DNA from 4 places in the Uliginosibacterium paludis genome. Region 2 is predicted to be linked to each of the others. Evidence: predicted binding sites of a transcription regulator. Region 2 holds the regulator's gene; each other region holds the start of a gene.

The links. Region 2 encodes FNR, which switches genes on or off when oxygen is low (the NO sensors DNR and NnrR bind a similar motif). Its sites were predicted from a motif close to TTGANCTAGNTCAA; they were not measured.
Region 1: ABDB87_RS08790 (hemerythrin domain-containing protein) is a predicted target of FNR. The motif match lies at 4,112-4,125, and genes of this name have one in related genera.
Region 3: ABDB87_RS18065 (hemerythrin domain-containing protein) is a predicted target of FNR. The motif match lies at 3,090-3,103, and genes of this name have one in related genera.
Region 4: ABDB87_RS05980 (DUF2249 domain-containing protein) is a predicted target of FNR. The motif match lies at 3,337-3,350, and genes of this name have one in related genera.

The regions. Positions count from the first base shown of each region.
Region 1 covers NZ_JBDIVF010000002.1:802,872-810,276, forward strand. The annotation lists gene ABDB87_RS08770 (lactonase family protein) at 1-885, opposite strand, end outside; gene ABDB87_RS08775 (LacI family DNA-binding transcriptional regulator) at 986-1,996, opposite strand; gene ABDB87_RS08780 (hypothetical protein) at 2,069-3,358, opposite strand; gene ABDB87_RS08785 (DUF2249 domain-containing protein) at 3,366-3,593, opposite strand; gene ABDB87_RS08790 (hemerythrin domain-containing protein) at 3,590-4,039, opposite strand; gene ABDB87_RS08795 (RNA polymerase sigma factor) at 4,200-4,775, shown strand; gene ABDB87_RS08800 (FecR family protein) at 4,865-6,016, shown strand; gene ABDB87_RS08805 (TonB-dependent siderophore receptor) at 6,144-7,405, shown strand, end outside.
Region 2 covers NZ_JBDIVF010000003.1:98,454-105,858, reverse strand. The annotation lists gene ybiB (DNA-binding protein YbiB) at 1-48, shown strand, start outside; gene ppa (inorganic diphosphatase) at 105-650, opposite strand; gene ABDB87_RS09310 (sulfite exporter TauE/SafE family protein) at 820-1,536, opposite strand; gene hemN (oxygen-independent coproporphyrinogen III oxidase) at 1,579-2,961, opposite strand; gene fnr (fumarate/nitrate reduction transcriptional regulator Fnr) at 3,021-3,791, shown strand; gene ABDB87_RS09295 (universal stress protein) at 4,052-4,495, shown strand; gene ABDB87_RS09290 (FixH family protein) at 4,628-5,125, opposite strand; gene ccoG (cytochrome c oxidase accessory protein CcoG) at 5,139-6,542, opposite strand; gene ccoP (cytochrome-c oxidase, cbb3-type subunit III) at 6,636-7,405, opposite strand, start outside.
Region 3 covers NZ_JBDIVF010000011.1:31,962-39,366, reverse strand. The annotation lists gene ABDB87_RS18080 (bifunctional enoyl-CoA hydratase/phosphate acetyltransferase) at 1-106, shown strand, start outside; gene ABDB87_RS18075 (acetate/propionate family kinase) at 128-1,324, shown strand; gene ABDB87_RS18070 (PfkB family carbohydrate kinase) at 1,469-2,515, shown strand; gene ABDB87_RS18065 (hemerythrin domain-containing protein) at 2,578-2,991, opposite strand; gene pepN (aminopeptidase N) at 3,225-5,906, shown strand; gene ABDB87_RS18055 (DoxX family protein) at 5,973-6,347, opposite strand; gene ABDB87_RS18050 (EAL domain-containing protein) at 6,503-7,405, opposite strand, start outside.
Region 4 covers NZ_JBDIVF010000002.1:204,806-212,210, forward strand. The annotation lists gene ABDB87_RS05965 (DUF6691 family protein) at 1-50, shown strand, start outside; gene ABDB87_RS05970 (DUF2249 domain-containing protein) at 74-334, opposite strand; gene ABDB87_RS05975 (membrane-bound PQQ-dependent dehydrogenase, glucose/quinate/shikimate family) at 530-2,911, shown strand; gene ABDB87_RS05980 (DUF2249 domain-containing protein) at 2,957-3,271, opposite strand; gene ABDB87_RS05985 (bifunctional glycoside hydrolase/polysaccharide deacetylase family protein) at 3,848-6,709, shown strand; gene ABDB87_RS05990 (tetratricopeptide repeat protein) at 6,669-7,405, shown strand, end outside.

The DNA.
Region 1 (7,405 bases), on a different contig from region 2:
CTGGCCGCTTTTCGCATCGACGCGGAAACCGGCGAGCGTGTTCGAGCCGCGCTCCGAGGCGTAGAGGAAGCGGCCGTCCGGCGTGAGGTGCAGGTCGGCGGCCGCAGGCGTGCCTTCGAAGCCGGCGGGCAGGGTGCTCACCGTCTGCAGCAGTGGCAGCTGCTCGGCCTTGGCGTCAGCCTGCAGCACATGCAGGCGGGCGTCGAGTTCGTCGAGCAGATAGATGAAGCGCTGGTCGGCGGAGAACACGAAGTGGCGCGGGCCGGACTTGGCCGGCAGGCTCAGCGCCGGGCCGGCGGCAGGGCTCAGCTCGCCCTTGGCCGCGTCGAAGCGGAAGCGCAGCAGCTGGTCGCCGCCGAGCGAGCTGGCATACACCACGGTGTTGTCGGCGCGGGCGGTGATCTGGTGCGCCATCGGCGGCGTCGGCAGGATCTGGCTGGCGGCCTGCGGCACGCCTGCTGCGTCGAGCGGGCTCACGCTGACCTGGTTGCCGCCGTAGGAGGCGGCAAAGAGGAACTTGCCGCTGCGATCCAGCGAGATGTTGGCCATGCTCTCCGGCAGCGGTGCCGAGCCCAGTTCGGCGAGCAGGCCGGTTTTCGGCGTCACGCTGAGCGCGATCACCGTGTAGGGTTTGGAGCGCAGCGCGGCGTAGAGGCGCTGGCGATCGGCCGAGATGGCCATCGGCATGATCTGGCCGCCGACGCTGAAGGTCTGCAGCGGATCGAGGCGGCCGTCGGCGGGGTCGAGCGAGAATACTGAAATGTCCTTCGTTTCCGCGTTCGAGACATAGACGATGGTGGTGGCCTGGGCGAGGCCGGCGGTGCTCAGCAGCAGGGAAGCCATCAGTTTCGCGATCCGTCCGGTGGCGGGTTTGGCGGTCTTCATTGTCGTCTCCTGTGGGGTCTGAAGGCCGGAGTATGCACGGCACTGCCCCGATGACAATGACAAGTTCCGGCGGCTTACCCTGATACGTGTCGCACGGCTTTCAGGCAGTGCTGCGCAGCACCAGCGGCATCGCGAGGCGCGCGTTGAGCGCTTCGCAGTGCGGCGTGCTGGCACGCAGGCGGGTGCGCTCGCAGATCAGGCGCGCCTTTTCCTCGACCGGATTGCGCACCGTGCTCAGCGCAAAACCGGGCCAGGCGGCCATCGGCACGTCGTCGAAGCCGAAGATCGCGACATCATCCGGCACGCGCAGCTGCATCAGCTCGCGTGCCGCGGTGAGCGCGCCGAGCGCCATCGCATCGTTCGCACACAGCAGGGCGTCAGGCCGTGGCTGCTGTTCGAGCAGAAGGCGCGCGGCGGCGAGCCCGCCCTCGAAGCTGAAGTCGCCATGAATGACGCCTGCCGGATCAAGGCCGTGCGCTTTCATGCCGGTCTGGAAGGCTTCCAGCCGTTCGCGGGTGGCAAACATGCCGCGCGTGCCGGCCAGGCAGGCGATGCGCCGGCAGCCGCGACCGACCAGGTGATCGAGTGCGGCACGCGTACCGGCGGCGTTGTCGCTGTTGATGCAGTCCACGGCGGCCTGCCCGCCGGCTTCGCCCGAGCAGAGCACCAGCGGCGTGCGCAGCCGGATGCAGGTCGCGATGCTGTCTTCATCGATGCTGCCACCCGCCACTACGGCCACCGAGACCGGGAAATCCAGCGCGTCGACCAGTGCCCGGCCGGCGTCCTCGCCCGGGCCGATATGCACATGCAGCACGCGGAAGCCTTCGGCCTTTAGGCCCGCCAGGATGCGGTCGTGATACCCGGCGTCATGCAGGTTGTGCTGGTAGCCGGAGAGGAAGGCCACCAGCCGGTTGCGCCGGGTGGTGAGCACCCGGGCAAGCGCATTGGGCTTGTAGCCGAGCGCGCCGGCGGCCTGCTCGACGCGCTCGCGCATCCGGGGCGACACGCTGGCGCCCGCGGTGAAGGTGCGTGACACGGCCGAGCGCGAAACGCCGGCCAGCTCGGCCACGTCGTCGATGGTGGCGCGGCGGCTGAGGGTGGGGAGATCCATGGTCGCAGTGTAGCGGCCCGGGCCCGGCGGATCATGACGGAACGATGACACGCCCGGCCGGGCGCCTGCCGGTCAGTGGCTGGCGGGGCGCACTTTCGGCGGCAGGCTGCGCAGCACGGCCAGACGCTCGCGGAAGTCCAGCATTGCGTGGCTCAGCAGCAGGATCTGGCCCAGCCGGGCGAGCGCCAGCAGCGTCGCAGCGGGCAGGGCGAGGGCCGGAAAGAACGTGGCCGCGGCGAGCAGGCCGACGGCCAGGGCTTCGGCCGCGAGCTCGATGCGCTGGCCGGCTTCGGGCACGATCCGGTGCAACAGCGGCAGGCGCGCGCGGGCCTTGTTGGCACGCTGCCAGTGCAGCCAGATCAGGAAGGGCACGATGCGGTAGAGCATCACGCTGACCGTGATCCCGCCCAGACCGGCCAGCGCGGTGATGCCGAAGGCCATGCCCCAGCGCGGATCGGTCGAGAAATGCGCGACGAGCCCCAGCGGCGCGAGCAGCATGGCCAGCAGCGCGACGAGCAGCCAGCCGTAATGGAAGGCGTCTTTCTCGCCGCGCCTGGAGGCCAGCACGCGCCGTGCGCTGATGAGGCCGAAACCGGCGGCAAGCGCCGCGAGCAGGATGACCGCCAGGCAGGCGAGCCAGGCCTGGCCGGACAACATGCCGAGTCCGCTGCAGACCAGCGCCGGCAGCAGCAGGCGCAGGGCCCGTTCCCAGCGCTGCGGATAGTTTTCCGTGACATGAAACATCGGCACTACCATGCCGGCCACCGCGGCGATCAGGCCGCCGATCCAGCCGGCGAGCCCCCACTGCGCATGCCAGTCGACCAGCGCCATGAAAGGCAGCTGCCAGCCATGGCTCATCACGCCCAGCAGCACCGTGGCCAGCGCCAGCGTGGCGAAGAGCGCCAGCGCGCCGCGGCGCAGGCTGGCCACCAGCGCAGCGGAGAGTTTCTGCCGCCACAGCGCCCAGGCCAGGCGGGCGCCGGCCGTCAGCAGTGCGAGCAGGGCCAGGCTGCCGCCCAGCGAGAGGCTGAGCACGCTGCCGTTCAGAAAGCCGGCCGCGAGTCCGCCGGCACCGGTCTGCAGGGCGGCCAGCAGCAGCCAGTCTCCGGCACCGAAGCGCGGCAACGCGAGGCCGCAGGCGACCGGCACGAACTGGAACAGCGCGCCCAGCATCACCGGCATCATCCCGGCCAGCGCAAAGAGATGCACGGCAGCGAGCGTGGCCGGATGCCAGCGGGTCAGGAGGGCCTCCGGCTGCCAGGCCAGCAGCAGCGCGGCGGCCAGCATGCCGCCGAGGCCGGCGATGAAATGCGCGAAGGAAAGCCCCGGCGCAGGCGAGGCTTCGGTGGAAACGATCTGCATGGCGGCCTCAGGCCTGACGGATGAAGAAGCGGTATTGCGTGCCGCCATCCGCGGCTGGCTCGGGCCCGCCTTTCCAGGCGAAGCCGTTGTCGCGCAGCCAGTCGTAGAGCGGCACCGGTTCGCGGTGGATCAGCACTTCCTGCACGGCGCCGGCCGGCAGCACATCAAGCGCGGCCATGATCCGGTCGAAGGGCTCGCAGGGCGGCAGGCCGCGAACGTCGAGCAGGGGCGTCATGCCTGGCGGCGCGCGATGATCTGTTCGCTGAGCGCGGGCGCATCGTTCTGCGCCACATTCAGTGCGGTCGGATAGAGGATGTTTTCCTCCTTCATGTTGTGCTGCTGGAGCAGGATCAGCAGCGTTTCGCCGTGGCCGCGCACGCCGTCGGCGTCCGAATCGGCCACTGCGTCGGCCAGATCCTGCAGCAGCGCGCGGGCTTCCTCATGCTCCATGCGCATCACCCGGGTGGGGCCGCAGCTCATGCCGGTACGGGTTTCGAAGGCGGGAAAGAGGATCTCTTCCTCGGCGGCGAAGTGGGCGAGCACATCGTGCTGCAGGCTGGCGAGGGCGGCGCGGGCGGCTGTCCAGTCGCCGGCGCGGGCGGCGCTGCGCAGCTCGCCCAGCAGGGCGTCGCAGGCGCGATGGTCGGCGGTGAGGAACTGGTCGAAACGGGGAGTGCTCATGGTGACAAAGTCCGTGCAAGGAATCGGGGCAGGGTGTGCCCGGAGTATGCGAATCGCTTGAGGCGACTGTAATTGACCCGGGTCAAGCCCCCCGGCGCGGTCGGGCGCGTCCGCCCTGACACAAATCGATGGCAATGTGGTTAAATGAGAACAATTCTTATTGTCAAATGTTTCCGGGCGCCACCGGCGTCTCGTCTGTTCAACCGGTCTGAGTGGATTCACCGTGCTGGAGCGCTATCACCGCGAGCTGCTGAGCTTCCTGACGCATCAGGTCAATGACCGGGAACTGGCGGCCGATCTCGCGCAGGAGAGCTTTCTGCGCGTGCTCACCGCGCAGGGCGCCGGGCAGGTCGTGCTCGACATGCGGGCGCTGCTCTACCGCACCGCGCGCAACCTGATCGTCGACCAGTACCGCCGCGATACCGTGCGCCGGCATGAAGCGCTGGACGCCGTGCCCGAGGCCCAGCATCCGCCGGCGCCGCGGCATCTTGAACCGGAGGCCGCGCTGGCCTCGCAGCAGGTGATCCAGGCCTATGTGGCGGCGATCGAGGCGCTGCCGCCGCGCTGCCGTGAGGCTTTCGTGCTGTATGTGTTCGACGAGCTGAGCCAGGCGGAGATCGCCCGGCAGATGTCGGTGTCGGTCAGCATGGTCGAGAAGCACATCGTTCGCGGCATGCTGGCCTGCCGCCAGTGTCAGCGCAGCCTTGCCGCCGGGGCCGCCCGGCCCGGGGCATGACCTGCCCGATCGTACAATCCGCCGGCAGGGGGTGAGGGCGCCGCCCTCCCCGAGCGTCCACCCTGCATCAGCCCGCCTTTGCCCCCGCCATGAACCCGCTTCCCGCCGACCCCCTGCCTGCCGACTCCGCTGATGCCGAAGCGCGCGAGTTCGAGGACTTCGCCCGCAGCCAGGATCCGGTCGAGCTCGAGGCCGCGACCTGGGCCCTGCGCCGCCGCAACGGGCTGGACGCCGAAGGCGAACGGGCGCTGGCCGACTGGCTGGCGGCCGATCCGCGGCATGGCGAGGCGCTGGACGACATGGACCGCACCTTCGGCGATCTGCAGCAACTGCCCGCCGGCGAGCGCGCTGCACTCAGACAGGGGCTGGCGGGGCCGGCCCGGCTGCCCGGGGGCTCAGGGCTTGCGGCGGCTTCCGGGCCGGTGCGCGGTACCGTGGTGCGGCCCCGCAGCTGGGCGGGCTGGCTGGAGCTGTGCCTGCCGCATGCCGCGCTGGCGGCACTGGCCTTCGTGGTGTGCGGCGCGGCCTGGTTCGGCTGGCAGGCCTGGCGGCAACAGCCGCTTTTCGAGCAGACCTATGCCACCGTGCGCGGTCAGCAACTGGCGGTGGTGCTGCCGGATGCGCCGGCCGATGGCAGCCGGGTGGCGCTCGACACCGCGACCCGGCTCGATGTGAGTCTTTATCGTGCGCATCGCGAAGTCCGTCTGGAAGAGGGCGAGGCCATGTTCAGCGTGCATCACGACACCGAACGCCCTTTTCATGTAACGGCCGGAGGGCTGCGGATCACGGTGGTCGGCACCCGGTTTTCGGTGCGTCATGCCGGCAGCGGGCGCGACGCCGGCCAGACCGTGGTGGAAGTCGAGGAAGGCCGGGTGCGCGTGGCCTCGGCGGATCCGGCCACGACCCAGCCCGAGCGCCTGCTCACCGCCGGCCAGCGTCTGGTGGTGGACGGGCACGACCGCTTTGGCGAGGTCACGCCGCTCAGCGCCGCGTCGGTAGCGGCCTGGCGCAGTGGTCGGGTGAGTTTTGACCAGACCCCGCTGGCCGATGCGATTGCCGAGTTCGAGCGCTATGGCCCGACCGGGCTGGTGGTGCGTGACCCGGCGGTCGCTGCGCTGAAGGTGGGCGGCAGCTTCGGCGTGGGGCAGTCGAAGCAGTTTGCAAGGGCCTTGCCGCAGATCCTGCCGGTGCGACTCGTCGCGCGGGGCGGGCTCACCGAAGTGGTTGCCGACACGCCCTGAAAAAAAGTGGAAGAATTCTCATTTGCAACATGAGGCTTCTGTTGCGTGCTGCGTCTTCTCCTGCAGGAGGACTACCGGCGCACGGCCGGGTCCGGCATCCAACACCCCCGATTCAGGAGTTTTTTCCATGCGCGCAGCGCTGCAGAACACGCGTTTCACTCCGGCACCGATGGCCGCCGCCGTCGCCCTCGTCCTTGCCCTGACAGCAGGTCAGATCACTCCGGCGCACGCCCAGAGCGCCACGCTGGCCGCAGTGGCCTTCAACATTCCGGCTCAGGGGCTGGGCCAGGCGCTCAACGAGCTGGCCCGTCAGGCCAATCTGCAGCTCTCCTTCGCGGCGGATCTGGTCGCCGGCAAGACGGCGCCGGCGGTCTCCGGCCAGCTGACCCCGCGTCAGGCGCTGGATCGCCTGCTGGCGGGCAGCGGTCTGGAAGCCAGTGTGGATGGCAGTGCCGTGCTCGTCAGGAAGCCGCCGCGCACCGCCTCCGAGCCGACCGAGCTGCCGGCGATGACGGTGACCAGCCTGCGCGAGAACCGCGTCTCGAAGGGCGCGACCGGCCTGCCGATGGAGATCAAGGAGACTCCGCAGTCCATCACCACCTTCACCAGCGAAGAAATGCAGGATTACGGCGTGACCGACAGCAACAAGGCGTTGCAGATGGTCACCGGCATCAATGTGGAGCAGTACGAAACCAACCGCGCCACCTTCGAGTCGCGCGGCTATGAAATCCAGCTCACGCAGGTCGACGGCCTCGGCATGACCAACAGCTGGGGCACAGTGGTCGGCAAGGAAGACACCTTCCTCTACGACAAGATCGAAGTCATCCGTGGCGCCAACGGCCTGCTCACCGGCGTGGGCAATGCCTCTGGCACGGTGAACTATGTGCGCAAGCGCCCCACCAACAAGGACCAGGGCGAGTTCCTGCTCGAAGGCGGCTCCTGGGACAAGAAGCGCGTGGCGCTCGACTACAACAAGGTGCTCACCGAAGACGGCACCGTGGCCGGCCGCGTCGTGCTGATCCAGCAGGACAAGAACTCCTGGACCCGCAGCCTGAACGATCGCAACACCACGCTCTATGGCGTGGTCGACGCACAGGTCGGCAGCAGCGGCGTGCTGACCGTGGGTGTGACCGATCAGAACAATCACCAGAAATCGCCGATGTGGGGCTCGCTCACGCTGAACTATCCGGACGGCAGCCAGGCGAGCTTCGACACCAATGCCTCGACTTCGCAGGACTGGACCTACTGGAACACCAAGTCCACCACCGGCTTTGTCGAATACACCCAGTTCCTCGGTGACAACTGGGAAGCCAAGTTCACCTACAACAAGCGCCATGCCGAGGAAGAGACCGCACTGCTCTACGCCTACTCGCCTACCACCGGCTCGCT
Region 2 (7,405 bases):
ATCCTTGATCAGGTATCGGCGCTCCGCAGACTTGCCAGCGCAAATTGACGCCGAATCGGCAAGTCCAGCCAAGAGAGCGCTCGACCAATCGCGCTCCCAAACACTCAGTCCGTCTCGTCCCCCGCCTTGGCGTTGAACGCGGCGACGCCCGCATAGATTTCCTGCCGTGCTGCGTCAGGGCCATCCCAGCCGAGCACCTTCGCCCACTTGCCCTGCTCCAGATCCTTGTAGTGCTGGAAAAAGTGCTCGATCTGCCGTAACAGCATGTAGGGCAGATCCTGATAAGTCCGGATGTTGTCGTAAAGAGAGGTGATTTTCGACACCGGCACGGCGAGAACCTTGGCGTCTTCCCCAGCCTCATCGATCATTCGCAATACGCCAACCGGCCTGCACCGGATCACAACCCCGGGAATCAGGGAAAACGGCGCCATGACGAGGACATCCACCGGATCTCCGTCGCCGGAGATGGATCGCGGAACGTAGCCGTAATTGCATGGATAGGACATCGACGTCCCCATGAAACGATCCACGTAGACAGCCCCGGTATCCTTGTCGATCTCATACTTGATCGGATCCGCGTGCGCAGGAATTTCAATAATGACATTGACGTCATCCGGAACGTTTCCTGGCGGAACATTGTTGAAACCCATGAGATCCCCTTGTTGATGTCATCTCTCGCTGGCCGTTGCGTGCCAGACGAGCTGAAACCCCGTCATTCTGGAGGCTTTCGTATCGGCCGGGTATCAGTAATCACACGGACTACCGGAGCCCCCCAATTTTGTGCGCCGCACCAGGGCGGGAGCGGTGCATGCCGGCAAGTCAAACTTCGCAGATGGCGCCTGCCCACAAGGCCCCTCCGAGTTGCGGGGCTCTGATCAATCCGTAAACACCGAAACAGATCACGATCAGACCGGCAAGGAGCCTGAACCACCGTCCCCTGACGACATTTCGATAGCGCGCGAGCAAAACCCCCGCAAGCAGCAGATTCGGCAGCGTTCCGGCACCGAAAGCCAGCATCAGGCCTGCACCACGAGCAGCAGAACCGCTGACCAGTGCCAGAGACAATACGCTGTAGGTCATGCCACAAGGCAGAAAACCCCACAAGAATCCCACCGGCAGCGCCTGTTTCCAGGTTCGGACAGGCATGAAACGCCTAGTCAGTGGCTGCAATCTTCGCCAAAGGAACTGCCCGCCCTTTTCTACCCCTGCCAGTACGTGCGTGTAGCCCATCAGATACACGCCCATCGCAATCAGAAGAAGGTTGGCCAACACATACAGAGTCAGCTGGACAGGCAGGACATGATTGAAGAGCATGGTTGCGGAACCAACGGCCCCGACGATCAAGCCGGTCAGCCCATAGCTGACGATCCGGCCGCCGTTATAGGCCAGATTTCGCCCCCAGAAACCTTGTCCATTGCCGGAGCCACTCGCTGAAAGCGCCCCGACAATGCCGCCGCACATCCCGATGCAATGCGCGCCGCCCAGCAAGCCGATCAGAAAAACCGAAACAAAACCACTCGAGGAAAAATCAGCCACGGTGCACCTGAAGACATGTCATGGCCCATTGTAGCGGCTGTGTCAGATGACCCGGGAGTAACGTCGCTTTTCCCGGTCACTGCGGAGATAGCGATCAAATACCATGGCCACGATCCGGACGAGCATCCTGCCGGCGTCCGTAACTCGGATCCCCTGCTTGTCCATGTCAAGCAGACCTGCCGCAGCAAGCTCAGCCAGTTCCTGAAGCTCCGGCTCGAATCTGCCGACAAAATCAATGCCGTACCGACGATTGAAAATCTCATACGTCAGCTCGAAATCGCACATCAGCGTCTGAATGACCGCATTTCTCAGATTGTCATCCTCTGAAAGGGCCCAGCCTCTGAGCACAGGCAGTTCGTTGCGATCAAGTGCTGCGTAATAGGGCTCCAGATCACGGTGATTCTGGCTGAATGCCCCCCCCGCCTTGCCTATAGAGGAAACCCCGAACGCCAGCAAATCGCACTCAGCGTGAGTGGAATAGCCCTGAAAATTGCGTTGCAATCGACCACTGCGTTGCGCAACGGCAAGTTCGTCATCGGGTCGCGCAAAGTGATCCATGCCGATATAGACGTAGCCAGCCTTGTCAAGCCGTTCAATGGCCAGCGCAAGGATGCGGAGCTTCTCGTCGGGCGGAGGGAGATCCGCCTCATTGATCCGCCTCTGAGGCATGAAACGCGTCGGCAAATGTGCATAGTTGTAGAGCGCAATCCGGTCAGGCCGCATCCCGAGCACAGTGTTCAGGGTCGTCGCAAAGCGCTCCACGTTCTGGTGCGGCAAACCATAGATCAGATCGACACTGATCGACTGGAAACCCTCGGCACGGGCGGCAGCGATGACCGCGTGCGTCTCATCCACGCTCTGAATCCGGTTAACCGCAGCTTGCACCCTGGGATCAAAGTCCTGCACACCGACGCTCATACGGTTGAACCCTTCGGAAGCAAGCTGCGCCACCACCTCCGATGTCACCTTGCGTGGATCCACTTCAATGGAAAACTCCCCCTCCTCGGCCAGTTCAAAATGGCTACGAATGGAAGCCATCAAACGCCGGATCTCTGCCTGACTGAGAAAGGTGGGCGTCCCCCCTCCCCAGTGCATCTGCGTTACGACCCCACGCTGTGGCAGCAAGGCTGCCTGCAGCGCCATTTCCTTCTCCAGATAGGAAATGTAGCGCTCTGACAGAGAGCGATCCTTGGTGATGATCTTGTTACAGGCGCAGTAGTAACAGATGGTGTTGCAGAACGGGATGTGGAAATAGAGGGAAAGCGGGGACTTCACACCTGCCACAACCGTCTTCAGGCTGTCAGCCTTCGCATGCTGCTCGAACTCCTGCAGAAACCTGTCCGCCGTCGGATAAGAAGTGTATCTGGGACCTGGTATATCGAAGCGACGGATAAGGTCAGGATCGAAAATTATCGTCTGTTGCACGATTCAAGCTCATTTCATCAAGCAGATCACAATCTCAGACTTATACTGCAAAAACGTTGATGCCGATCAAGTCCCAAGGTACACTCACCGACGTGGACCAGAAAGTGAACATTACCCTGACACCCAACAACATCCGGATCGCTTGCAGCCAGTGCAACCTGCGAGAGCTTTGCCTCGCCGTTGGTCTGGAGGATAGCGACCTTCACAAGCTGGATGAGTTGGTCGTCAAACGCAAACTCAAGCGTGGACAGCAGTTGTACCGCGCTGGAGACGCTTTTGAAGCGATTTATGCGATTCGTACCGGCTTCTTCAAGACTGACATCCTGACGGAAGAAGGCTTGGAACAAGTGACCGGCTTCCAGATGGCTGGGGAAATTCTCGGCATGGACGGGATCAGCAATGATCGCCACGTCTGCAATGCCACGGCCCTGGAAGACAGCGAAGTCTGCATCATGCCGTACGATCAGCTTGAAGACTTGTCCCGTCATATCAAGTCTCTGCAGCAGCAGTTCCACAAGTTCATGAGCCGGGAGATCGTTCGCGATCAGAGCCTCATGATCCTGCTGGGTTCGATGAGAGCCGAGGAACGCATCGCGGCATTCCTGCTGAACCTCTCGCAGCGGATGCGCATCCGCGGCTACTCCGCCTCGGAGTTCCACCTGCGAATGACCCGCGAGGAAATCGGATCCTATCTGGGTCTCAAACTGGAGACCGTTAGCCGCGCCTTCTCCAAGTTCCATGACGAAGGGCTGATCGGCGTACAGCAGAAGTACATCCGCATTCTGGACGCCGACGGCCTCAAGGCGCTGCTCAATCACGCGCCCAGTTAAACACTGAACGCTTGAGCCCTGCTTCTTCGCGCGCCTCCCGGCGCGCGAATCGTTTCTGCCCCCTATCCTTGGACAAGGCAAGCCTCATAGCATGAGGGATTGTACGGGGCACCTCCATGCTGCTCGAGGCATACAATCTCATTGAACAGAGAGCCCCGTCACGCGTGTGACATGCGGCGGAATGGAGAGGCGAAACAGAACACACGCCCCGCTCCACGCCTCACGCCCGCCGTAGCCTTTTTTGTAAAAGGAGACTGCATATGTACAAGCACTTGCTCGTTCCAACCGACGGAACCGAACTGTCGTCGAAAGCGGTTGATAGCGCTGTCGCGCTGGCCAAAACGCTCGATGCACAGATCACATTCCTCTACATACAACCTGACTTTCCTCTACCCATTGCGGGCGAAGGCACGATGCTCGCCCCGGAAAGCAGGGAAGACTTTGCCCGGGGCACCGAAGAGCAGGCCCGCAAGATACTGAACGAAGCCTCCGAAGTCGCAAAGCGATCGGGCGTGGAAGCGAATGCGAAAACCGCGATCAGCGACGTGCCTTACGAGGTAATCATCGAAAGCGCTCAGCAGGAACACTGCGATCTCGTGTTCATGGCTTCGCATGGAAGAAAAGGACTGGCCGGACTCTTGATCGGCTCTGAAACCCACAAGGTTCTTACCCACTGCAAGATCCCTGTCCTCGTCTATCGCTAGAGGAAGGCCCAACTCCTCCACACCGCAATTGAATCTGGCAGCAAGGCCTGGACTCCCAGGAGCCCCGGCCTTGACTGACACAGACTCGAGATCCGCCAAGAATTTGCCCCAGCCTCTTTCAGATATAAAACCTCAGGGGTGCAAGGCCGCCTCACCCTTCAAGGGGAAAAGCTCGGCACCAAGGATTCTCCAGGTTCCCGCACCATCTGCCAGTGCCAGATTCCAGTGCCCATCCGGCAAGGGTGGCATCCTTGCCTCGTAATGATCACCGTTACGCGTCAACTTCAGGTTCCGATCATTCCCTGCTCTGACAGGACTCAGAATGTTCAATTCCAGAACATCCGGAAAGCTGATCTCGCGTGCAGCACTGACACGCAGCCGGATTACGCCATTTTCGTAAGACAACAGTCCGGAAACCCCCAACTGCTTGGCCATCTGCTGGCTTTCCAGAGAGCGATTGATCTCCAGACCCTGCTTGTAATAGTCCTCCGCAACCAGACCGTCGTTGGACTTCCAGGCGACATACCAGGTCGCCAATCCCGCAATGACCGCCGCGGCAGGCAGACTCATCAAAAACCAGGGCCAGCCTTGGCGATACCATGGCGCTCCAGCCGCCATCAACCGTGTCATGGAGAACTCCTCTTCAAGGTGCGATGAAAACGGCTTTTTCCCGAATTTCCAGCGATGGATCGTCAGCTGCCGTCACGATGAAAAACACGGAATGGGAACCTTTGCTCAAGCCATCCGCGGGAACACGAACCCGTACGGGCACTGACCTGTTCTGAGCGGCTTCGACCTGAAGAGTTCCCGCCCCATCCAGACGCACGCCCTCGGGTCCCGAAACACCGATCGTCAAGACTCTTGGGGCCTCACTCATGTTCATGAGGTTCAGCACGTAAACGTTCTCAATCAGCCCGCCTTCGATTTCGCGCGTAATGATTGACCGATCCTTGATGACATCAAGACGCAGCGGTGTGCGGGTAGCCAGCGCCCACACGAAAGCAATGCAGATCACGCAGAGCGCAGCGCTGTAGATGAGAATCCGCGGCCGCAAGACGTGCCGGACGATATCAGCCCTTCCCCAATGCTGTTTGATTGCGTTTTCCGTGGAATACCGAATCAAACCTCTGGGGCTCCCAACCTTGTCCATTACCTGATCACAGGCATCAATACACGCAGCACACCCAATACATTCGTACTGCAATCCTTTACGGATATCGATTCCCGTCGGACAAACCTGCACGCAGATGCCGCAATCCACGCAATCACCAAGACCCTGGGCTTTAGGGTCACTCCCCTTCCGGCGCGACCCCCTCGGCTCGCCTCTTGCCTCATCGTAGGTGATCACCAGCGTATCGGGATCGAACATCACCCCTTGGAACCGGGCGTAGGGACACATGTACTTGCATACCTGCTCACGCATCACCCCGGCCATCAGATAGGTGAATGCGCTGTAAAACAGGATCCAGAACAATGCCCAGCCACTCACAGAAAACTGGATCAGATCAGCCAGCAATTCGCGAATCGGGGTGAAATATCCGACGAAACTTATGCCTGTCCACGCAGACAAGGCAATCCATGCGACATATTTCCCCCCCTTCCTCCAGAGTTTCTGCAGAGAAAACTTCTGGCCATCAAGCTTCATCCGCTTGCCGCGATCGCCTTCGAATTTCTGCTCAATCCAGAGAAAAATTTCGGTATAGACCGTCTGAGGACACGCGTAGCCACACCAGAGTCGCCCTGCGGCAGCGGTAAAAAGGAATAGCGAATAGGCGGAAATGATCAGGATGACCGAGAGGTAAAAAACATCCTGAGGCCAGAACACCCAACCGAAAATATAGAATTTTCTCTCGGCAAGGTGCAGCAGGAAGGCTTGCCGTCCGTTCCAGGGCAGCCAGCACATGCCATAGAAGACCAACTGTGTCAGCCACACCATGCCCCAGCGCCAACGCGCAAAAACCCCCGACACGGCTCGCGGATAAACCTTCTGACGGACCTCGTACAGTGAGTCCTTGTCTTTCGACGGTTGCTCAGCGGTCTCTGTCATCCAATCATCTCCGATCGCCCGGAGCCGCGAGGCGGCAACGGTTCTTTCAAAAATAAAAAGGGGCGCCGAAGCGCCCCATTCTGCTTCAACGCCTTACTTTGCTTGCGCTTTGGACAGTCCCAGTACATATGCGGCAAGCAAATGCACCTTTTCGTCTCCCAGTCGCTCGGCAAACGCCGGCATCTGGTTGGTTCTACCATTGGTGACAGTCTCAATGATAGTCGCCTCGGTCGAGCCCCAGAGCCACACACGGTCCGTCAGGTTTGGCGCACCAAGAGCCTGATTGCCCTTTCCTTCCGGGCCATGACAGGCCACGCAGGTCGTCATGAAGGTTTGCTTGCCACGCTGGGCACGCAGCGAATCATGAGCAAGACCCGAGAGTGAGCGCACGTAGTTTGCAACATCCTTTACGCCGTCTGCACCGAGTGCTGGCCCGAACGGCGGCATGGCTCCCATGCGCCCGCCCTTGATGGTAGTCCTGACAGTCTCCGGCTCGCCACCGTGCAACCAGTCCGCGTCCGTCAGGTTCGGAAAGCCCTTGGCCCCGCGAGCGTCGGCGCCATGACACTGGGCACAGTAGGTGAGAAAGAGGCGCTGCCCCATCGCTTGGGCTTCAGGGTCTGCAGCAACTGCGAGCAGATCCTGCTTCATGTACTTGTCGTAGATGGGCTTGACGACGGCGTCCTCAGCCGCAACTTCTGCCTTGTACTGCCCAACGGCACTCCAGCCGAATTTGCCTTGCCAGCGTCCGAGGCCTGGGTAAAGCGTGAAGTAGGCAATGCCGAAGATCAGCGTCAGCCAGAACAGCCACATCCACCAGCGAGGCAAGGGATTGTTGTACTCCTGCAGGTCTTCATCCCAGA
Region 3 (7,405 bases), on a different contig from region 2:
ACCCATCGTGCTGACCAGTCGCGCGGACAGGGCGGATGCCCGGTCGGCGTCCTGCGCTGTCGTCAAGCGTCTTGTAGCTCACCGCCTCGCAGCGGCAACCCTCTAAGTTCTGGAGAAAGAGAAAGCAATGAAGTCCCTCCTCATCATCAATGCCGGCTCCTCAAGCCTGAAGTTCGCCGTCTTCAACCTGCCGCTGGTCAAGGACGCTCCGTCCGTTTTCCGTGGCCAGATCGACGGGATCGGTGCCAACACCCAGTTCGTCGCCAAGGATATCGACGGCAAGACGCTGCTCGACACGACGATCAAGTCTCCGGAAGGCACCCCGCTGGAAGCCCAGCAGGAACTGGCGCTGACTTCGCTGCTGGACTGGGTTGAAGCCCAGAACGTCGAGCTGGCCGCTGTCGGTCACCGCGTGCTGCAGGGTGGCGAGAAGTACTCCGCTCCGGTGGTGGTCACGCCGGAGGTGTTCAAGGTGCTCGAAACCTTCATCCCGCTGGGCCCGCTGCACCAGCCGCACAACCTGCGCCCGATCCGCGTGCTGGCGGCCAAGTACCCGAACCTGCCGCAAGTGGCCTGTTTCGACACCGCCTTCCACCGCACCCAGCCGCTCGAAGCCCAGACCTATGCCATCCCGCGCAAGATCACCGCTGAAGGCGTTAAGCGCTACGGCTTCCACGGCTCGTCCTACGACTACATCTCCCGCCAGCTGGACGAAGTGATCGGCGCAGAGAAGGCCAAGGGCGCCGTGATCGTGGCGCACATGGGCAATGGCGCTTCGATGGCTGCGCTGCGCGACGGCAAGTGCGTCGCCACCTCGATGGGCTTCACCGCCATCGAAGGCCTGATGATGGGCACCCGCACCGGCTCGATCGACCCGGGCGTGCTGCTGTACATGATGGAAACCCACGGCTACGGCCCGAAGGAAATCTCCAACTTCCTGTACAAGGAATCGGGCCTGCTGGGCGTTTCCGGCATCAGCCAGGACATGCGCACGCTCGAAGCCTCCGACGCGCCCGAAGCGAAGGAAGCGCTGGAGCTGTTCTGCTACCGCGCCGCCCGCGAAATCGGCTCGCTGATGATGGCTGCCGGCGGTCTCGACGCCCTGGTGTTCACCGGCGGCATCGGCGAGAACTCGCAATTCGTGCGCAACAAGGTGATCGGCTACCTCGCCTGGATGGGCGCTTCGATCGACGCCGAACTCAACAAGGTGCGCGGCAAGGCCCACACCATCCACACCGCTGACTCGAAGATCGCCGTGGCGGTGATCCCGACCAACGAAGAATGGATGATTGCGCATCACGCCGTCAGCCTGCTGGGCCTCTGAGCCCTCGGCAAGCAGTTCAGGGGCCATCCTTCGGGATGGCCCTTTTTACAGCGGCAGGCCATGTCCCTTCCGCAGCGCTCCGCATCACCCTGCAGCACCGGTTTGTTTGTCTCCCCCTGCCCAAAAAGAAAGAACGGATCAGCAATGGAACACAGAATCGTCAACTTCGGCGAAGTCCTGCTCAGGCTCACGCCACCCGGTTTTCTCAAGCTTTCACAAACGAACACCTTCGCAGCCACCTTTGGCGGCAGTGAAACGAACTGCGCCGTGTCGCTGGCCCATTTCGGCCTGAAAAGCGATTTCGTCACCCGCTTCCCGAAGAACGACATCGCCGAAGCCTGCCTCGCCGAACTGCGCTCGCATGGTCTGGGTACCGGACACATCGTTTTCGGCGGAGAGCGTCTCGGTCTCTACTATTACGAAAACCCGGCCGCACAGCGAGTCTCCAAGGTGGTCTATGACCGCGCGAACTCCTCCTTCGCCACGCTGCAGGCCGGCATGATCGACTGGACGAAAGTCCTCGCGGGCGCGACCTGGTTCCACTGGTCCGGCATCGGCCCCGGGCTCTCGCAAGGCATCGCGGACTCCACGCTGGAAGCCATCCGTGCAGCCAAGGAGCTGGGCCTGACCGTGTCCTGCGACCTCAACTACCGCAAGAATCTCTGGCAATACGGCAAGAGCGCGCTCGAAGTCATGGCGCCGATGCTCGCCCTCACCGACGCGCTCTTCGGCACGCCGGGCGAATACAAGGTGGCCTACGGCGTCGGCTCCGCGCCGGCTTACAAGGTGCGCACGGCGGATGAAGCCATCGATCTGGCCGGCTGGGAACGCTTTTTCAGCGAGGTGGAAGCCAAAGCCGGCAAGGACAAGAAATTCTTTGTCGCCCTGCGCAACACGCTGGACGCCAATCACCACATCCTGACCGGCCTGCTGTGGAGCCAGGGCAAGCTGATCCCCGCGCGCACGCATGCCATTGATCACGTTGTCGACTGCGTTGGCGTGGGTGACGCCTTTGCTGCCGGCATGATCTACGGCCTGATCCACTACCCGGCGAGCGACGCCCTGGCGCTGGAATTCGCGGTTGCAGCCGCCACGCTGAAGAACACCATCTACGGTGACTTCAACCTGGTCACTGCCGATGAAGTGAAGGCCCTGATGCAAAGCGACGGCAGCGAAGGCATCTCGCGCTGATGCCGAACGCATGAAAAAAGAGCGACCCGCGGGTCGCTCTTTTTTTGCCTCGCGGCTGGCGCTCAGCCGGCGGTTGCGGCGGCCCGCGCCTGGGCTTCCAGCTCGACGTCGAGCACGTCCCAGACTTCGTTTTCCTCGAATTCCACATGCTGCTCGAGCAGATGCACGAACTTGACCAGCATTTCGGTCGTCGGCTTGTCCAGCGCCTTTTCCATTGCCCGCATCGCTTCATGCTGCGCAAACACCTTGTCGGCCAGATCGTCGCGGCCGGCTTCGCGCAGCATCGGCAGCGCATAACGCTCTTCCTCGACGAAATGCGGATCGAGATCGCTCACGAACACCTTGCGCACCCGGCGTACCACCTCCGGCAGATCGGCCTCGCTCTCGGGATTGGCGCCACGCACGGCTGAAATGAAGTGCATGACGGCCTGATGCTCCTGGGCAAGGTGCTTCAGACGAAGATTCAGTTTTCTCATGACGAGGCTCTCGGTGTGTGAAGTCGGGGCAGCCGCTCAGGGACTGACCTCAGTGATTGTTGTGAGGTGTAGCAAAGCATAACCCGCCGCACCGGCGCTTGATTGGCATCAACATGCAGGCCAGAAATCCATGCAATACGCGTGGCCATCACGACGCGCCCCTTGCCCGCAGACCGTCTGCCTGCGCTCTCGGCTACACTCGGGCCACACCAACGACTTTCCCGATAATGGCCATGGCTGATACCCCCGCTACGATCTATCTGAAGGACTACACGCCGCCCAACTGCCTGGTGGACCAGGTCACGCTCGACATCTCCATCCATGCAGGTTTTGCACGCGTGGCCGCGCGCCTGGCCATGCGGCGCAACCCGGTCTCGGCCGGTGGCCCGCTGAAGCTCGACGGCGAAGACCTGCAACTCGAATCCCTCTCGCTCGACGGCCAGCCGCTGACCGCAAGCGCCTGGCGCCTCGAGGGCGAAACTCTGGTCATCGACGAAGTGCCGGATGCCTTCGTGCTTGAAACCGTGGTCCGCATCGATCCTGACCAGAACACCCAGCTCTCCGGCCTGTATCGCTCGAAGGACGGCTACTTCACCCAGTGCGAGGCACAGGGCTTCCGCCGCATCACCTACTACCCGGACCGTCCGGACGTGATGGCGAAGTTCGTATGCACTCTGCATGCCGACAAGGCCAGCTTCCCTGTGCTGCTCGCCAACGGCAACCCGGTGGCGCAGGGCGACGAAGACAACGGCCGCCACTGGGCCACCTGGGAAGACCCGTTCGCAAAGCCCGCCTACCTGTTCGCCTGCGTCGCCGCAAAGCTCGACATGGTGGAGGACTATTACGTCACCACCTCCGGCCGCCGCGTGCGCTGCGCGGTGTATGTGGAGCCTGGCAAGCTCGACCAGTGCGATCACGCGATGGCCGCGATCAAGAAGAGCATGAAGTGGGATGAAGACGTGTTCGGTCTGGAAATGGACCTCGACCACTACATGATCGTTGCCGTGGGCGACTTCAACATGGGGGCGATGGAAAACAAGGGCCTGAACATCTTCAACACCAAGTACGTGCTCGCCCGCCCCGACACCGCCACCGACACCGACTACCAGAACATCGACCGCGTCGTCGCGCACGAGTACTTCCACAACTGGACCGGCAACCGCGTGACCTGCCGCGACTGGTTCCAGCTCTCGCTCAAGGAAGGCCTCACCGTTTTCCGCGACCAGCAGTTCGGCATGGACATGCATTCGGCCGGCGTGACCCGCATCCAGGAAGTGCGCGGCCTGCGCGCCGCGCAGTTCCCCGAGGATGCCGGTCCGATGGCCCACCCGATCCGCCCGGCCAGCTACGCCGAGATCAACAACTTCTACACCGCCACGGTGTATGAAAAGGGTGCGGAAGTGATCCGCATGATCCACACCCTGATCGGCAAGCAGGCGTTCCGCCGTGGCATGGACCTCTACTTCCAGCGCCATGACGGCCAGGCCGTGACCTGCGAGGACTTCATCTCGGCCATGCAGGACGCCTCCGGCAAGGATCTTGCCCAGTTCCAGCGCTGGTACAACCAGGCCGGTACGCCGAAACTCGTGGTGCGCAGCCAGTTCGATGCGGCCGCCCGCCGCTACACGCTCGAGGTCACGCAGCAGTTCCCGGCCACGCCCTATGAAGAACGCATGACAAAGGACGGTCTGCCGCAAGCGCGCGGCCCCTACCACCTGCCCATCGTGATCGGCCTGCTGGATGGCGAGGGCCGCGAGTTGCCGTTGCGCCTCGAAGGCGAAACGTCACCCGTGGGCACGCAGCGCGTGCTGGAGTTGCGCGAAGCACAGCAGCGCTTCGTCTTCGAAGACGTCGCCACCGAGCCGGTGCCCTCGCTGCTGCGCGGATTTTCCGCGCCCGTGCTGCTGGATTATCCGTACAGCACCGCCCAGCTCACCCACCTGATGGCCTACGACACCGATGCGGTGAATCGCTGGGAAGCCGGTCAGCGGCTGGCCACCGGCATCCTGCTCGAAGGCGTGGCCGCAATCCAGGCCGGCAAGACCACGAACGACTGGATCCCGCAGGACTACATCACCGCCCTGGCTCGCCTGCTGGGCTCGGCCTTCGTTGAAGGCGGCGATCCGGCCCTGGTGGCCGAGGCGCTCAATCCGCCCTCGGAAAACGTTCTCGCCGAACAGATGGAAGTGGTCGATCCCGACGCCATTCACGGCGCCCGCATGACGCTGCTGCGCACCCTTGCCCGCGAGCTGCGCGAAGCCTTTCTGGCGGCCTATCTCGAACTCGCAAGCGACGAGCCCTATTCACCCGAAGGTGAACAGGCCGGGCGCCGGGCGCTCCGCAACGCCTGCCTGAGCTATCTCGCCCAGCTCGATGAAGCGGGCGCGCAGGCGCTGGTCGTGGGGCACTTCGAGCAGGCCGGCAACATGACCGACACCTTCGCGGCGCTGGCCAGCCTCGCCAGCCTCGACATTCCGGCCCGCCATGTCGCGCTCGACAGCTTCTATTCGAAGTGGCGCGACGAAGCGCTGGTGGTCGACAAGTGGCTGCAGGTTCAGGCGCTCTCCCGTCTGCCCGGCACCACGGCCGATGTGCGCGCACTGATGACGCACCCGGCCTTCGACATCCGCAACCCGAACAAGGTCTATGCGCTGGTTCGCGCCTTCTGCGCCGCCAACCCGAAGCACTTCCACGGGGCCGATGGCGAGGGCTACCGGCTGGCGGCCGACGTGATCCTGCAGCTCGATCCGATGAACCCGCAGGTGGCCTCACGCATCGCGCGCTGTTTCGACCGCTGGAGAAAGTTCGACCCCGCGCGCCAGGCCCTGGCACGCCAGCAGCTCGAACGCATCCGTGCAGCATCCAGCCTCTCGGCCGATGTGGCCGAGGTGGTCGGCAAGGCGCTCGAAGCCTGAATCCGGCGCGGCAGACAGCAGAAAGCCCGGCCTGGCGCCGGGCTTTCTTTTGCAGGCGGGACTGCTTCAGGCCTTGCGCGTATCGAGGCTGAACCCGATGGCGCCGGTACTGGCCAGGTGAAGAAAGCCTCCAGCCATGGCCAGATTCTTGAGGAAATTGATCATCTGCATCTGGTCGCCGAAATTGCTGTGGAAGATCACGGCGCTGACGATGCTGAAGCCGGCGAGCGCGACGGCAACCAGGCGGGTCTGGAAGCCCAGCACGATGGCGATGCCGCCCAGCAGTTCAAGCGCCACGGTCGGCCAGAGCAGCAGCGTGGGCACGCCCATCGCCTTCATGTAGCCCGCGGTGCCGGCTGGGTCGGTCAGCTTGCCGAAGCCGGAGAGGACAAAGATGAGCGCCAGCAGGATGCGGCCGGCGAGGTGAGAATAGCGTTCCATGATGTGAGCTCCAGAAAGTGTGGTGGTCTTGCCGTCCGCTTCCCGGCCCGGCATGTGCTCCACTTTAGGCTCACTAAAAATCGAGATAAAGATGCAAAATCAGGATTGATTATCCCGAAATCAGCATCAAACATCCTCTCGTCCGGGCTCTCCGCTCAGTGCAGGGCATCATCCGACAGGCAAGGCTCTGCCGCGCGGGACTGATACTCGGCAATCCAGGCAGCAGCCGCTTCGGGCTGGAGCGGCACGGAATGACAGCTGCCCTGGATGTAATCCACCGACATGCGCCGCAGCATCTGCCGCTGCGTCGGGGTTTCGACGCCTTCCGCGACCACCGTGAAGCCCAGCCCGCGGGCCATGCCCAGGATGGCCCGCAGCAACTGCTCACCCGAGTGCTCCACATCCCGCACGAAACTTCGGTCGATCTTGATGCCGTCAATCGGCAGGCGATAGAGATAGGAGAGCGACGAGTAGCCGGTGCCGAAATCGTCGATCGCGATGCGCACGCCCATCTCCCTCAGCGCGCCGAACACCCTGGCAATCGCGGCGAAATCATGAGCGAACACGCTCTCGGTAAGCTCGAGCTCGAGGCGATGCGGTGGCAGCCCGCTGACCGCCAGCGCATCGGCCACATTGCCGAGCAGCTCGCCCGACATCGCCTGCAGAGCCGACACATTGACCGCCACGATGACATCACCCTCCCAGCGCGCTGCCTCGCAGCAGGCCTGATTCAGGCACCAGTGGCCGAGCTTGCCGATCAGGCCGGCATCCTCTGCGACCGGCACGAACTCGGCCGGCGAAATCATGCCGCGCTGCGGATGGGTCCAGCGCAGCAGCGCTTCCATCTTGAGCACGTGGCCATCTGCCTCCGGCACGACCGGCTGGTAGGCGATGTTCATCCAGTCGTTCGCCAGCGCTTCGCGCAGCGCCTGCCCCAGCTCATGACGGCGGCGCAGCGCCTCGCCCATCTCGGGGTGATAGACCAGCGCACCGGAGCGCCCCTTGAGCTTGACCTGGTACATCGCAACGTCGGCCTGCCGTACCAGCACCTCGACGTT
Region 4 (7,405 bases), on a different contig from region 2:
TGCTGGGGGGCTTCGGGCTTTTCAGCCTGCTGCCGGGTCGCCCGGGCTGAATGGCGTCGGCGACCGGCAGGTCTCAGGCGGCGCGGCGGTCACTGCCGATGTGGAAATCGATGACGACGCGGCCGACGCCCTCGATCTGCTCGGGGCGGACGCGGTCGCCGTAGCGCTGGGCAATCTGGGCCAGCAGCGACTGCGGATCCTGATCGTTGATGAAACGCATGACGGTGCCGGCTTCGAGCCTGTCCATGACGCCGAAGAATGCGGTGTGGCGAACGCCGGCACTGATGCCGCGTGCGTCGAATACCTGCGTGTTGTTGCGGTTGATGGTCTCCATGATGTTTCCTCCTTGTCCGGTTTCCGGGGTGCTCCTTTCTGATGGACCGCGGGCTCCGGGCTTGGTTCATTCAAAAACTGCCAGCTGCCCTGTAGGACGGTGCTGACATTCGCCGCCCGCCTCGTCTGATCGTCGCTCCCGCGCGCGCAGTGCATCGTCTGGGGCAGGAACAGGTGCATCGCGGAAGGATCGGACATGGCAGACGCTGCGCAGGGCGGGAGCGATCCCGAAGATCGACACATCGTGGCGCTGGCCACCGGCAGCTTCGTCGGCGCGCTCGGGCTCTACATGAGCATTGCCGGCGGCTGGCTGGCAGTCAGCGGCGGTTCGCTCTACTACCTGATCGGCGGACTGATGCTGATGGCATGCGGCGTCATGCTTGCGCGGCGCCACCCGGCCGCCACGCCGCTGTATGCGGCTTTTCTGGCGGCCACCCTGGTGTGGGCGCTCTACGAGGTGGGGCTCGACTGGTGGCAGCTCACGCCCCGCGTGCCGCTGTGGTTCGTGATCGGCGGCTGGCTGCTGCTGCCAGGGGTGTGCCGCGCGCTGGGCACCCGGCCCTCGCGCACGCTGGCGCTGGTGATGATCCTCTGCGTGGGCACCGGTCTCGCCACACTGGCCGCGAATCCGCACGAGGTGGCCGGCAAATGGGATGGTCCTTACACCCCGGCTCCTTCGGGCCTCGCCATGGCCGGCGCCGACTGGCCCGATTACGGCGGCACCTCGGCCGGCCAACGCTTCAGCACCCTGGATCAGATCACGCCGGCGAATGTGGCCGACCTCGAGCTGGCCTGGCACTTTCGCACCGGTGACGCGAAGAACGGCGGTGACCCCAATGAAACCACCGACGAGAACACCCCGATCAAGATCGGCAACACGCTCTACGCCTGCACGCCGCACAGCATCCTGATCGCGCTCGACGCGACCGAGGGCACCGAGCGCTGGCGTTTCGATCCGAAGATCCAGAGCCCGGTCGGCTTCCGGCATTTCGCCCACATGACCTGCCGCGGCGTGAGCTACCACGCCGATCCGGTCGCGGTCTCGAACAACCGGCCCTGCGCGAGCCGGATTTTCCTGCCCACCGCAGACGCCCGCCTGATGGCAGTAGATGCGCGCAGCGGCAAGGTTTGCGAGGGCTTCGGCGACCACGGCCAGATCGATCTGCGCCGGGGCATCGGCGCCTTCAAGCCGGGGGGCTACTACTCCACCTCGCCGCCGGCGGTGGTGGGCAATGTCGTCGTCATGGGTGCCCACGTCACCGACAACAGCTCAAATGACGAGCCCTCCGGTGTGATCCGCGCTTTCGACGCGAAGGATGGCCATGAGCTCTGGTACTGGGACGCCGGCCGGCCGGAAGACAATTCACCCCTCAAGCCGGGCGAACGCTACCTGCGCAATTCGCCCAACATGTGGTCGATCATGAGTGCGGATCCGGCGCTGAATCTGGTCTATCTGCCGATGGGCAATCAGACGCCGGACCAGTGGGGCGGCGAGCGCACGCCCGGTGCCGAGATGGTATCGGCCGGCGTCGTGGCGCTGGATGTACGCAGCGGCCGGATGGTCTGGCACTACCAGTTCACCCACCACGACCTGTGGGACATGGATGTGGGCGGCCAACCGAGTCTGGTCGATCTGCAGACGCCGCAAGGCCTGCGTCCGGCACTGATCGCCTCGACCAAGCAGGGCAGCATCTATGTGCTGGACCGCCGCGACGGCACGCCGATCTTTCCGGTCGCCGAAGTGCCGGTGCCGCAGGGCACCGTGCCCGACGATCATCTGTCGCCGACGCAGCCGATGTCAGCCGTGCACTTCCGCCCCGAGCCGCTCACCGAGGCCTCGATGTGGGGCGCCACCGCGCTCGATCAGCTGTGGTGCCGGCTGCGCTTCCGCTCGCTGCGCTATGAAGGCCCTTATACCCCGCCCTCGCTGCAGGGCTCGATCGTGTATCCGGGCAACTTCGGCGTGTTCGACTGGGGTGGCGTCAGCATCGATCCGCTGCGCCAGCTCGCGATCGTCAGCCCCGCCTACATGGCCTTCTACTCGCGCCTGATTCCGAAGGGCAGCGACGACGGCCGCAGGGAAGCCGTCAGCGAACGGGAGGGCGAGCAGCGCGTGGACGGCATTCCGTATGACTTCGACATGGGCCCGCTGCTGTCACCGCTGGGTCTGCCGTGTCAGGCGCCGCCCTGGGGTTATGTGGCCGCGGTCGACCTGCGCAGCGGCAAGACGCTCTGGCAACACCGCAATGGCACGGTGCGCGACAACTCGCCGCTGCCCCTGCCATTCAGGATGGGCGTGCCCGCGCTGGGCGGCATGGTCAGCACGGCGGGCGGCGTGAGCTTCCTCTCCGGCACGCTGGACCAGTATCTGCGCGCCTACGACGTGGCCACCGGCACCGAGCGCTTCCGCGCCCGCCTGCCCGCCGGCGGCCAGGCCACCCCGATGACCTACCAGGATGCGCGGGGGCGGCAGCTGGTCGTCGTCGTAGCCGGCGGCCACGGGTCACTCGGCACGAAGACGGGCGACCACATCATGGCCTGGGCCCTGCCCAAGGAGCCGGGCCAGCCGGCACGCTGAAAGGCTTCACGCCTGCCCGGCTGCGCACCGGGCAGGCGTGGTCGCTCAGTGGCTGCAGCCGCAGCCGCCCGAGCCACCGCACGAACCGGCGCCTTCACCAGCCTGCTGATAGGCATGGATGTGGAAATCGATCACCACCGGGCCGCTGCGGTCCACATATTCCGGACGGACCTGATCGCCGTAGCGCTGCGAAATCTGCGCCAGCAGGGGCAGCGGATCGTGGTCGTTGATGAAGCGCATCACCTCGCCGTCTTCCAGCGCTTCGATCGCACCGAAAATCGCCGAATGACGGAAGCGCTTGCTGATGCCGCGCGCGTCGAAGACATGGGTATCGAGATGGTTCTGGCTGCTGCAATCCATGATGTCGGACCTCGTGAAACAGGGGTTGAAAACCGGATTGTGGGCAAGGCAGGCACGCCATTTCCTTGATCCGGGACAGGTTCGCGGAGCCGCCCGGGAACCGTCATGCCGCCCCTCCCCCGGACGCTTTGCCGACTGACCGCCGCACATGCCCGAGCCCCTGGCGGGAACGGTTCGGACCGCAGGCAGGTCGAATCGGGGCGAGCGCCGTCGCGTGACCTGCCCCTCAGGGCAGGGGCAGTCAAAAGTCTGACAACACAGGCTCTCCGGCCCATACGGCCAACCGCGCTCCGGCGCACCGGGCAAGTCTCGACTTCAGCCAGCAGGTCAAGGTGATAGGCTGCGCGCCCGCTCTGAAAACGTCATGAAAACCCGATCCGCACAAAAAAATGCCAGCACAGTTGCATGACAACTCAAACGCCGTAAAGGCGCCCGGGCCGCACAAGCGCTTGAAACGATAATGCGGCGCCCACCGATCCGCGGCCGGACCGCTGTACCCGGACCGGACGGAGCCGTTGAAACGAACGAGAATCCCGCCAGATCGACACCGATCGGAGCCATGCCTTGAGGTGCACCTTGCCCGCACTTTGCCGCCCTGCAGACCACTCCGGTCAAGACCGGTCCGCCGGCCCTGCCGCCCCGCCTGCACGCCCTGCCGGGGCGGGCGCGCTGCTGCGCGCCGGGCTGCGCATGCTGGTGCTGCTTGCGGCCGGGCTCGGCCTGCTGCCGGCCCAGGCCGCGCTGCAGTCGGTCGGCTTCTATTACGGGGCAGACACCCGGCTGCAGGAATTCCACGCCTTCGACGTCACCGTGGTCGACCCGGATCACGGTTTCGACCCCGAGCTCTGGCGGCGCGGCAGCGGCGAGCTGTATGCCTATGTGAGCGTGGGCGAGGTGCATCCCTCGCGCAGCTGGGCCGGCGAGATTCCGCAGAGCTGGAAGCTGGGGCGCAACGAGGCCTGGGCCTCGACGGTAATGGACCAGCGCAATCCGGCCTGGCGCGAATTCGCGCTGACGCGCATCTTCGCGCCGCTGTGGCAGCGCGGCTATCGCGGCTTCTTCCTCGACACGCTGGACAGCTACCAGCTGGGCGGAGCCGCCGCCGACCCGGCCGCCCAGCAGGCCGGACTGGTGAGCCTCATCCGCGCGTTGCGGACGCGTTTCCCGGGCATCCGGCTGATTGCCAACCGCGGCTTCGAACTGCTGCCCGACATCGGCAGCGAGCTCGAGGCGATCGCCGCCGAGTCGCTCTATCGCGGCTGGAACCAGAGTGCGCGGCAATACCGCGAGGTGCCGGAGGCCGATCGCGAATGGCTGCTTGCCCGACTCGAAGAGGCCCACCAGCGCTATCGCCTGCCGGTGATCGTGATCGACTACCTGCCGCCTGCGCAGCGCGCGCAGATGCGCGATACCGCCCGCCGGATCCTGCAGCACGGCTTCATCCCCTGGGTGGCCAGCGGCCAGCTCGACACCCTGGGCATGAGCCGCATCGAGGTGATGCCGCGCCGCATCCTGATCCTGCATGACAGCCGCGAAGCGCCCGGCATGCACTATCGCGCCGCCCACCGCTACACCGAGATGCTGCTGAACTATCTGGGCTATGTGGCCGACTATGCCGACGTCAACAAGCCACTGCCGGTACCCGATCCGGGCGTGTACGCCGGCCTGCTGAGCTGGTTCGACGGCGGCCTGCAGACGGCCGCGGCCAGCCGTTACGAACGCTGGCTCGCGGCCCGTCTCGGCGAGGGTTTCCGCATCGCGATGCTGAGCGACCCCGGCCTGCCGGCCACCAGCAGCGTGCTGGGCCTGATGGATCTGCAGGCGGCCCCCGAGCCGGACGGGCGGGTCGAGATCCTCAGCCGCAATGCGGCCATCGGTTATGAAACCGAGCCGCTGCCACGCCGCCAGCTGCTGCAGCCGCTGCGCCTGGCGCCTGGCAGCGGGGTCAGCTGGCTGCGTCTGCGCGACGCCCGCGGCCAGCTCTATGATGGCGCCGGCATCACCCGCCAGGGCGGCTTCGTCTGGCGCCCCTTCGGCGTGGCGGGCGACGACGACAACGGCCGCCGCTGGGTCATCGACCCCTGGCGCTTCCTGCAGCAGGCGCTCGCCCTGCCGGCCATGCCGGTGCCCGACACCACGAGCCTCGCGGGCCGCCGGATGTTCTTCGCCCACATGGATGGCGATGGCTTCGCCTCGCGCGCCGAGTTCCCCGGCAGTCCCTTCGCCGCGCAGGTGATCCTCGACCAGGTGATCCGCCGCTATCCGGGCGTGCCGCACACCATGTCGGTCATCGAGGGTGAAGTCTCGCCGCAGGGCATCTATCCGAAAGACAGCCCGGCGATGGAAGCCATCGCGCGGCGCATCTTTGCCCAGCCGAATGTGGAAATCGCCAGCCACACCTATTCCCACCCCTTCCGCTGGGTGAAGGTGGAGGCCGGCGACGCCAGCGCCGATGCGGACGCCGACTACCACCTCGACATTCCCGGCTATGTGCCTTCGCTGGCGCGCGAAGTCGAAGGCTCGCTAGCCTATGTGCGCACCCTGGCGCCGGCCGGCAAACCGGTCAACATCCTGCTCTGGAGCGGTGACGCCGCGCCCACGCCCTCGGCCATCGCCTGGGTGAGCCGCGATGGCCTGCTCAACATGAATGGCGGCAGCACCATGCCCACCCGCGAGAAGCCCAGCCTCACCCGCATCTCGCCGCTGGGTGCGCGCCTGGGCGGGCATTTCCAGGTCTTCGCTCCGATCACCAACGAGAACGTCTACACCAATCTCTGGCGCGGCCCCTTCTACGGTTTCGCGCATGTCACCGAAAGTTTCGAGCTCACCGGCGAACCTCGCCGCATCAAGCCGGTCGACATCTACTACCACACCTACTCCGGCAGCAAACCCGCGGCGCTGCGTGCCTTGCAGAGTGCTTATGACTGGGCGCTGGCGCGGCCGCTGCACCCGGTCTACGCCTCCGAATTCATGCGCATCGCCACCGACTTCAATACCGTCGTCATAGCCCGCGATCTGCAGCAGGCGCGCTTCAGCGTGCGCAATGCCGGCAGCCTGCGCTCGCTGCGCATGCCGGCCGAGCTGAACGCGCCCGCGCTGGCAGACAGCCAGGGCCTCGCCGGCTGGGCCGACGGGCCGGACGGCCGCTACCTGATTCTGAGCGCGGCCGAAGCTTCCTTCGCGCTGTCTGCGGGGCAGGACGCCCTCCCCCGGCTCGCCGGTGCGAATGGCAAGGTGCTCGCATGGTCGCGGGAGGGCGACCACATCCAGGCCCGGCTCGCCGGCCATCAGCCACTCGATTTCGAACTCGCCAATGCGGCGGGCTGCAGCGTGCGCACGCCCGCCGGCCCGCTCACCGGCACCCCCGCCGGCAAACTGCTGCGCTACAGGCTCACCGATGCTGAGACAACGCTCGACATTGGCTGTCGAGGGCGCTAAGCGCCCCCGCCTGGTGCCGCCCGGCGTGCTGCTGGCCTTCAGTGTGCTGGTGGCCGGCGGGCTCGTCCTCATGTACCCCTATCGCGTGCTGATGGACCAGGTGCTGCGCGGCCAGCGCGGGGATGAACTCGTCATCGCCTATCTGCGCAACCTCCTGCGCACCGATCCGCACAATGACGAGCTCGCCCTGCGTCTGGCCCGCCAGCAGCTCGCCTCGGGAGACTTCCCAGGCATGCGCGTCACGCTGCACGACGTGCTCGACTCCACCGATGATGACAAGCGCATCACCGCGCGCCTGCTGCTGTGGCGCGCCGGGGAGGAATCCTGGCGCCGTACCCGCGACCCCGACGCCCGCGAGAGGCTGCGCCAGGGCCTGCTGGCCGAGCTCGAAGCGCTCGCCGGCCTGACCCATCTGGACGAAGCCAACCGCCTCGACATCGCCGAGCGCGCGCTCGAACTCGGCGACCGGGCGCTCGCCCTGCGCATCTACCGCATCGCGGCCGGCGCAGCGCCGGAATTTGACGCGGTCAGCCTGATGGATCGCGCCCGCCTCAGGCAGCAGGATCCGCACAGCCATGAAGCGGCGATCCAGCTCTACCTGCTCGCCCGCCAGCGCGCCGAGCGCATCGGCCTGCGCCGCGAGGCCTTCATGCAGGCGGTGCGCATCCGCCTGGCGCAGGGGCATCCGGCCGAAGC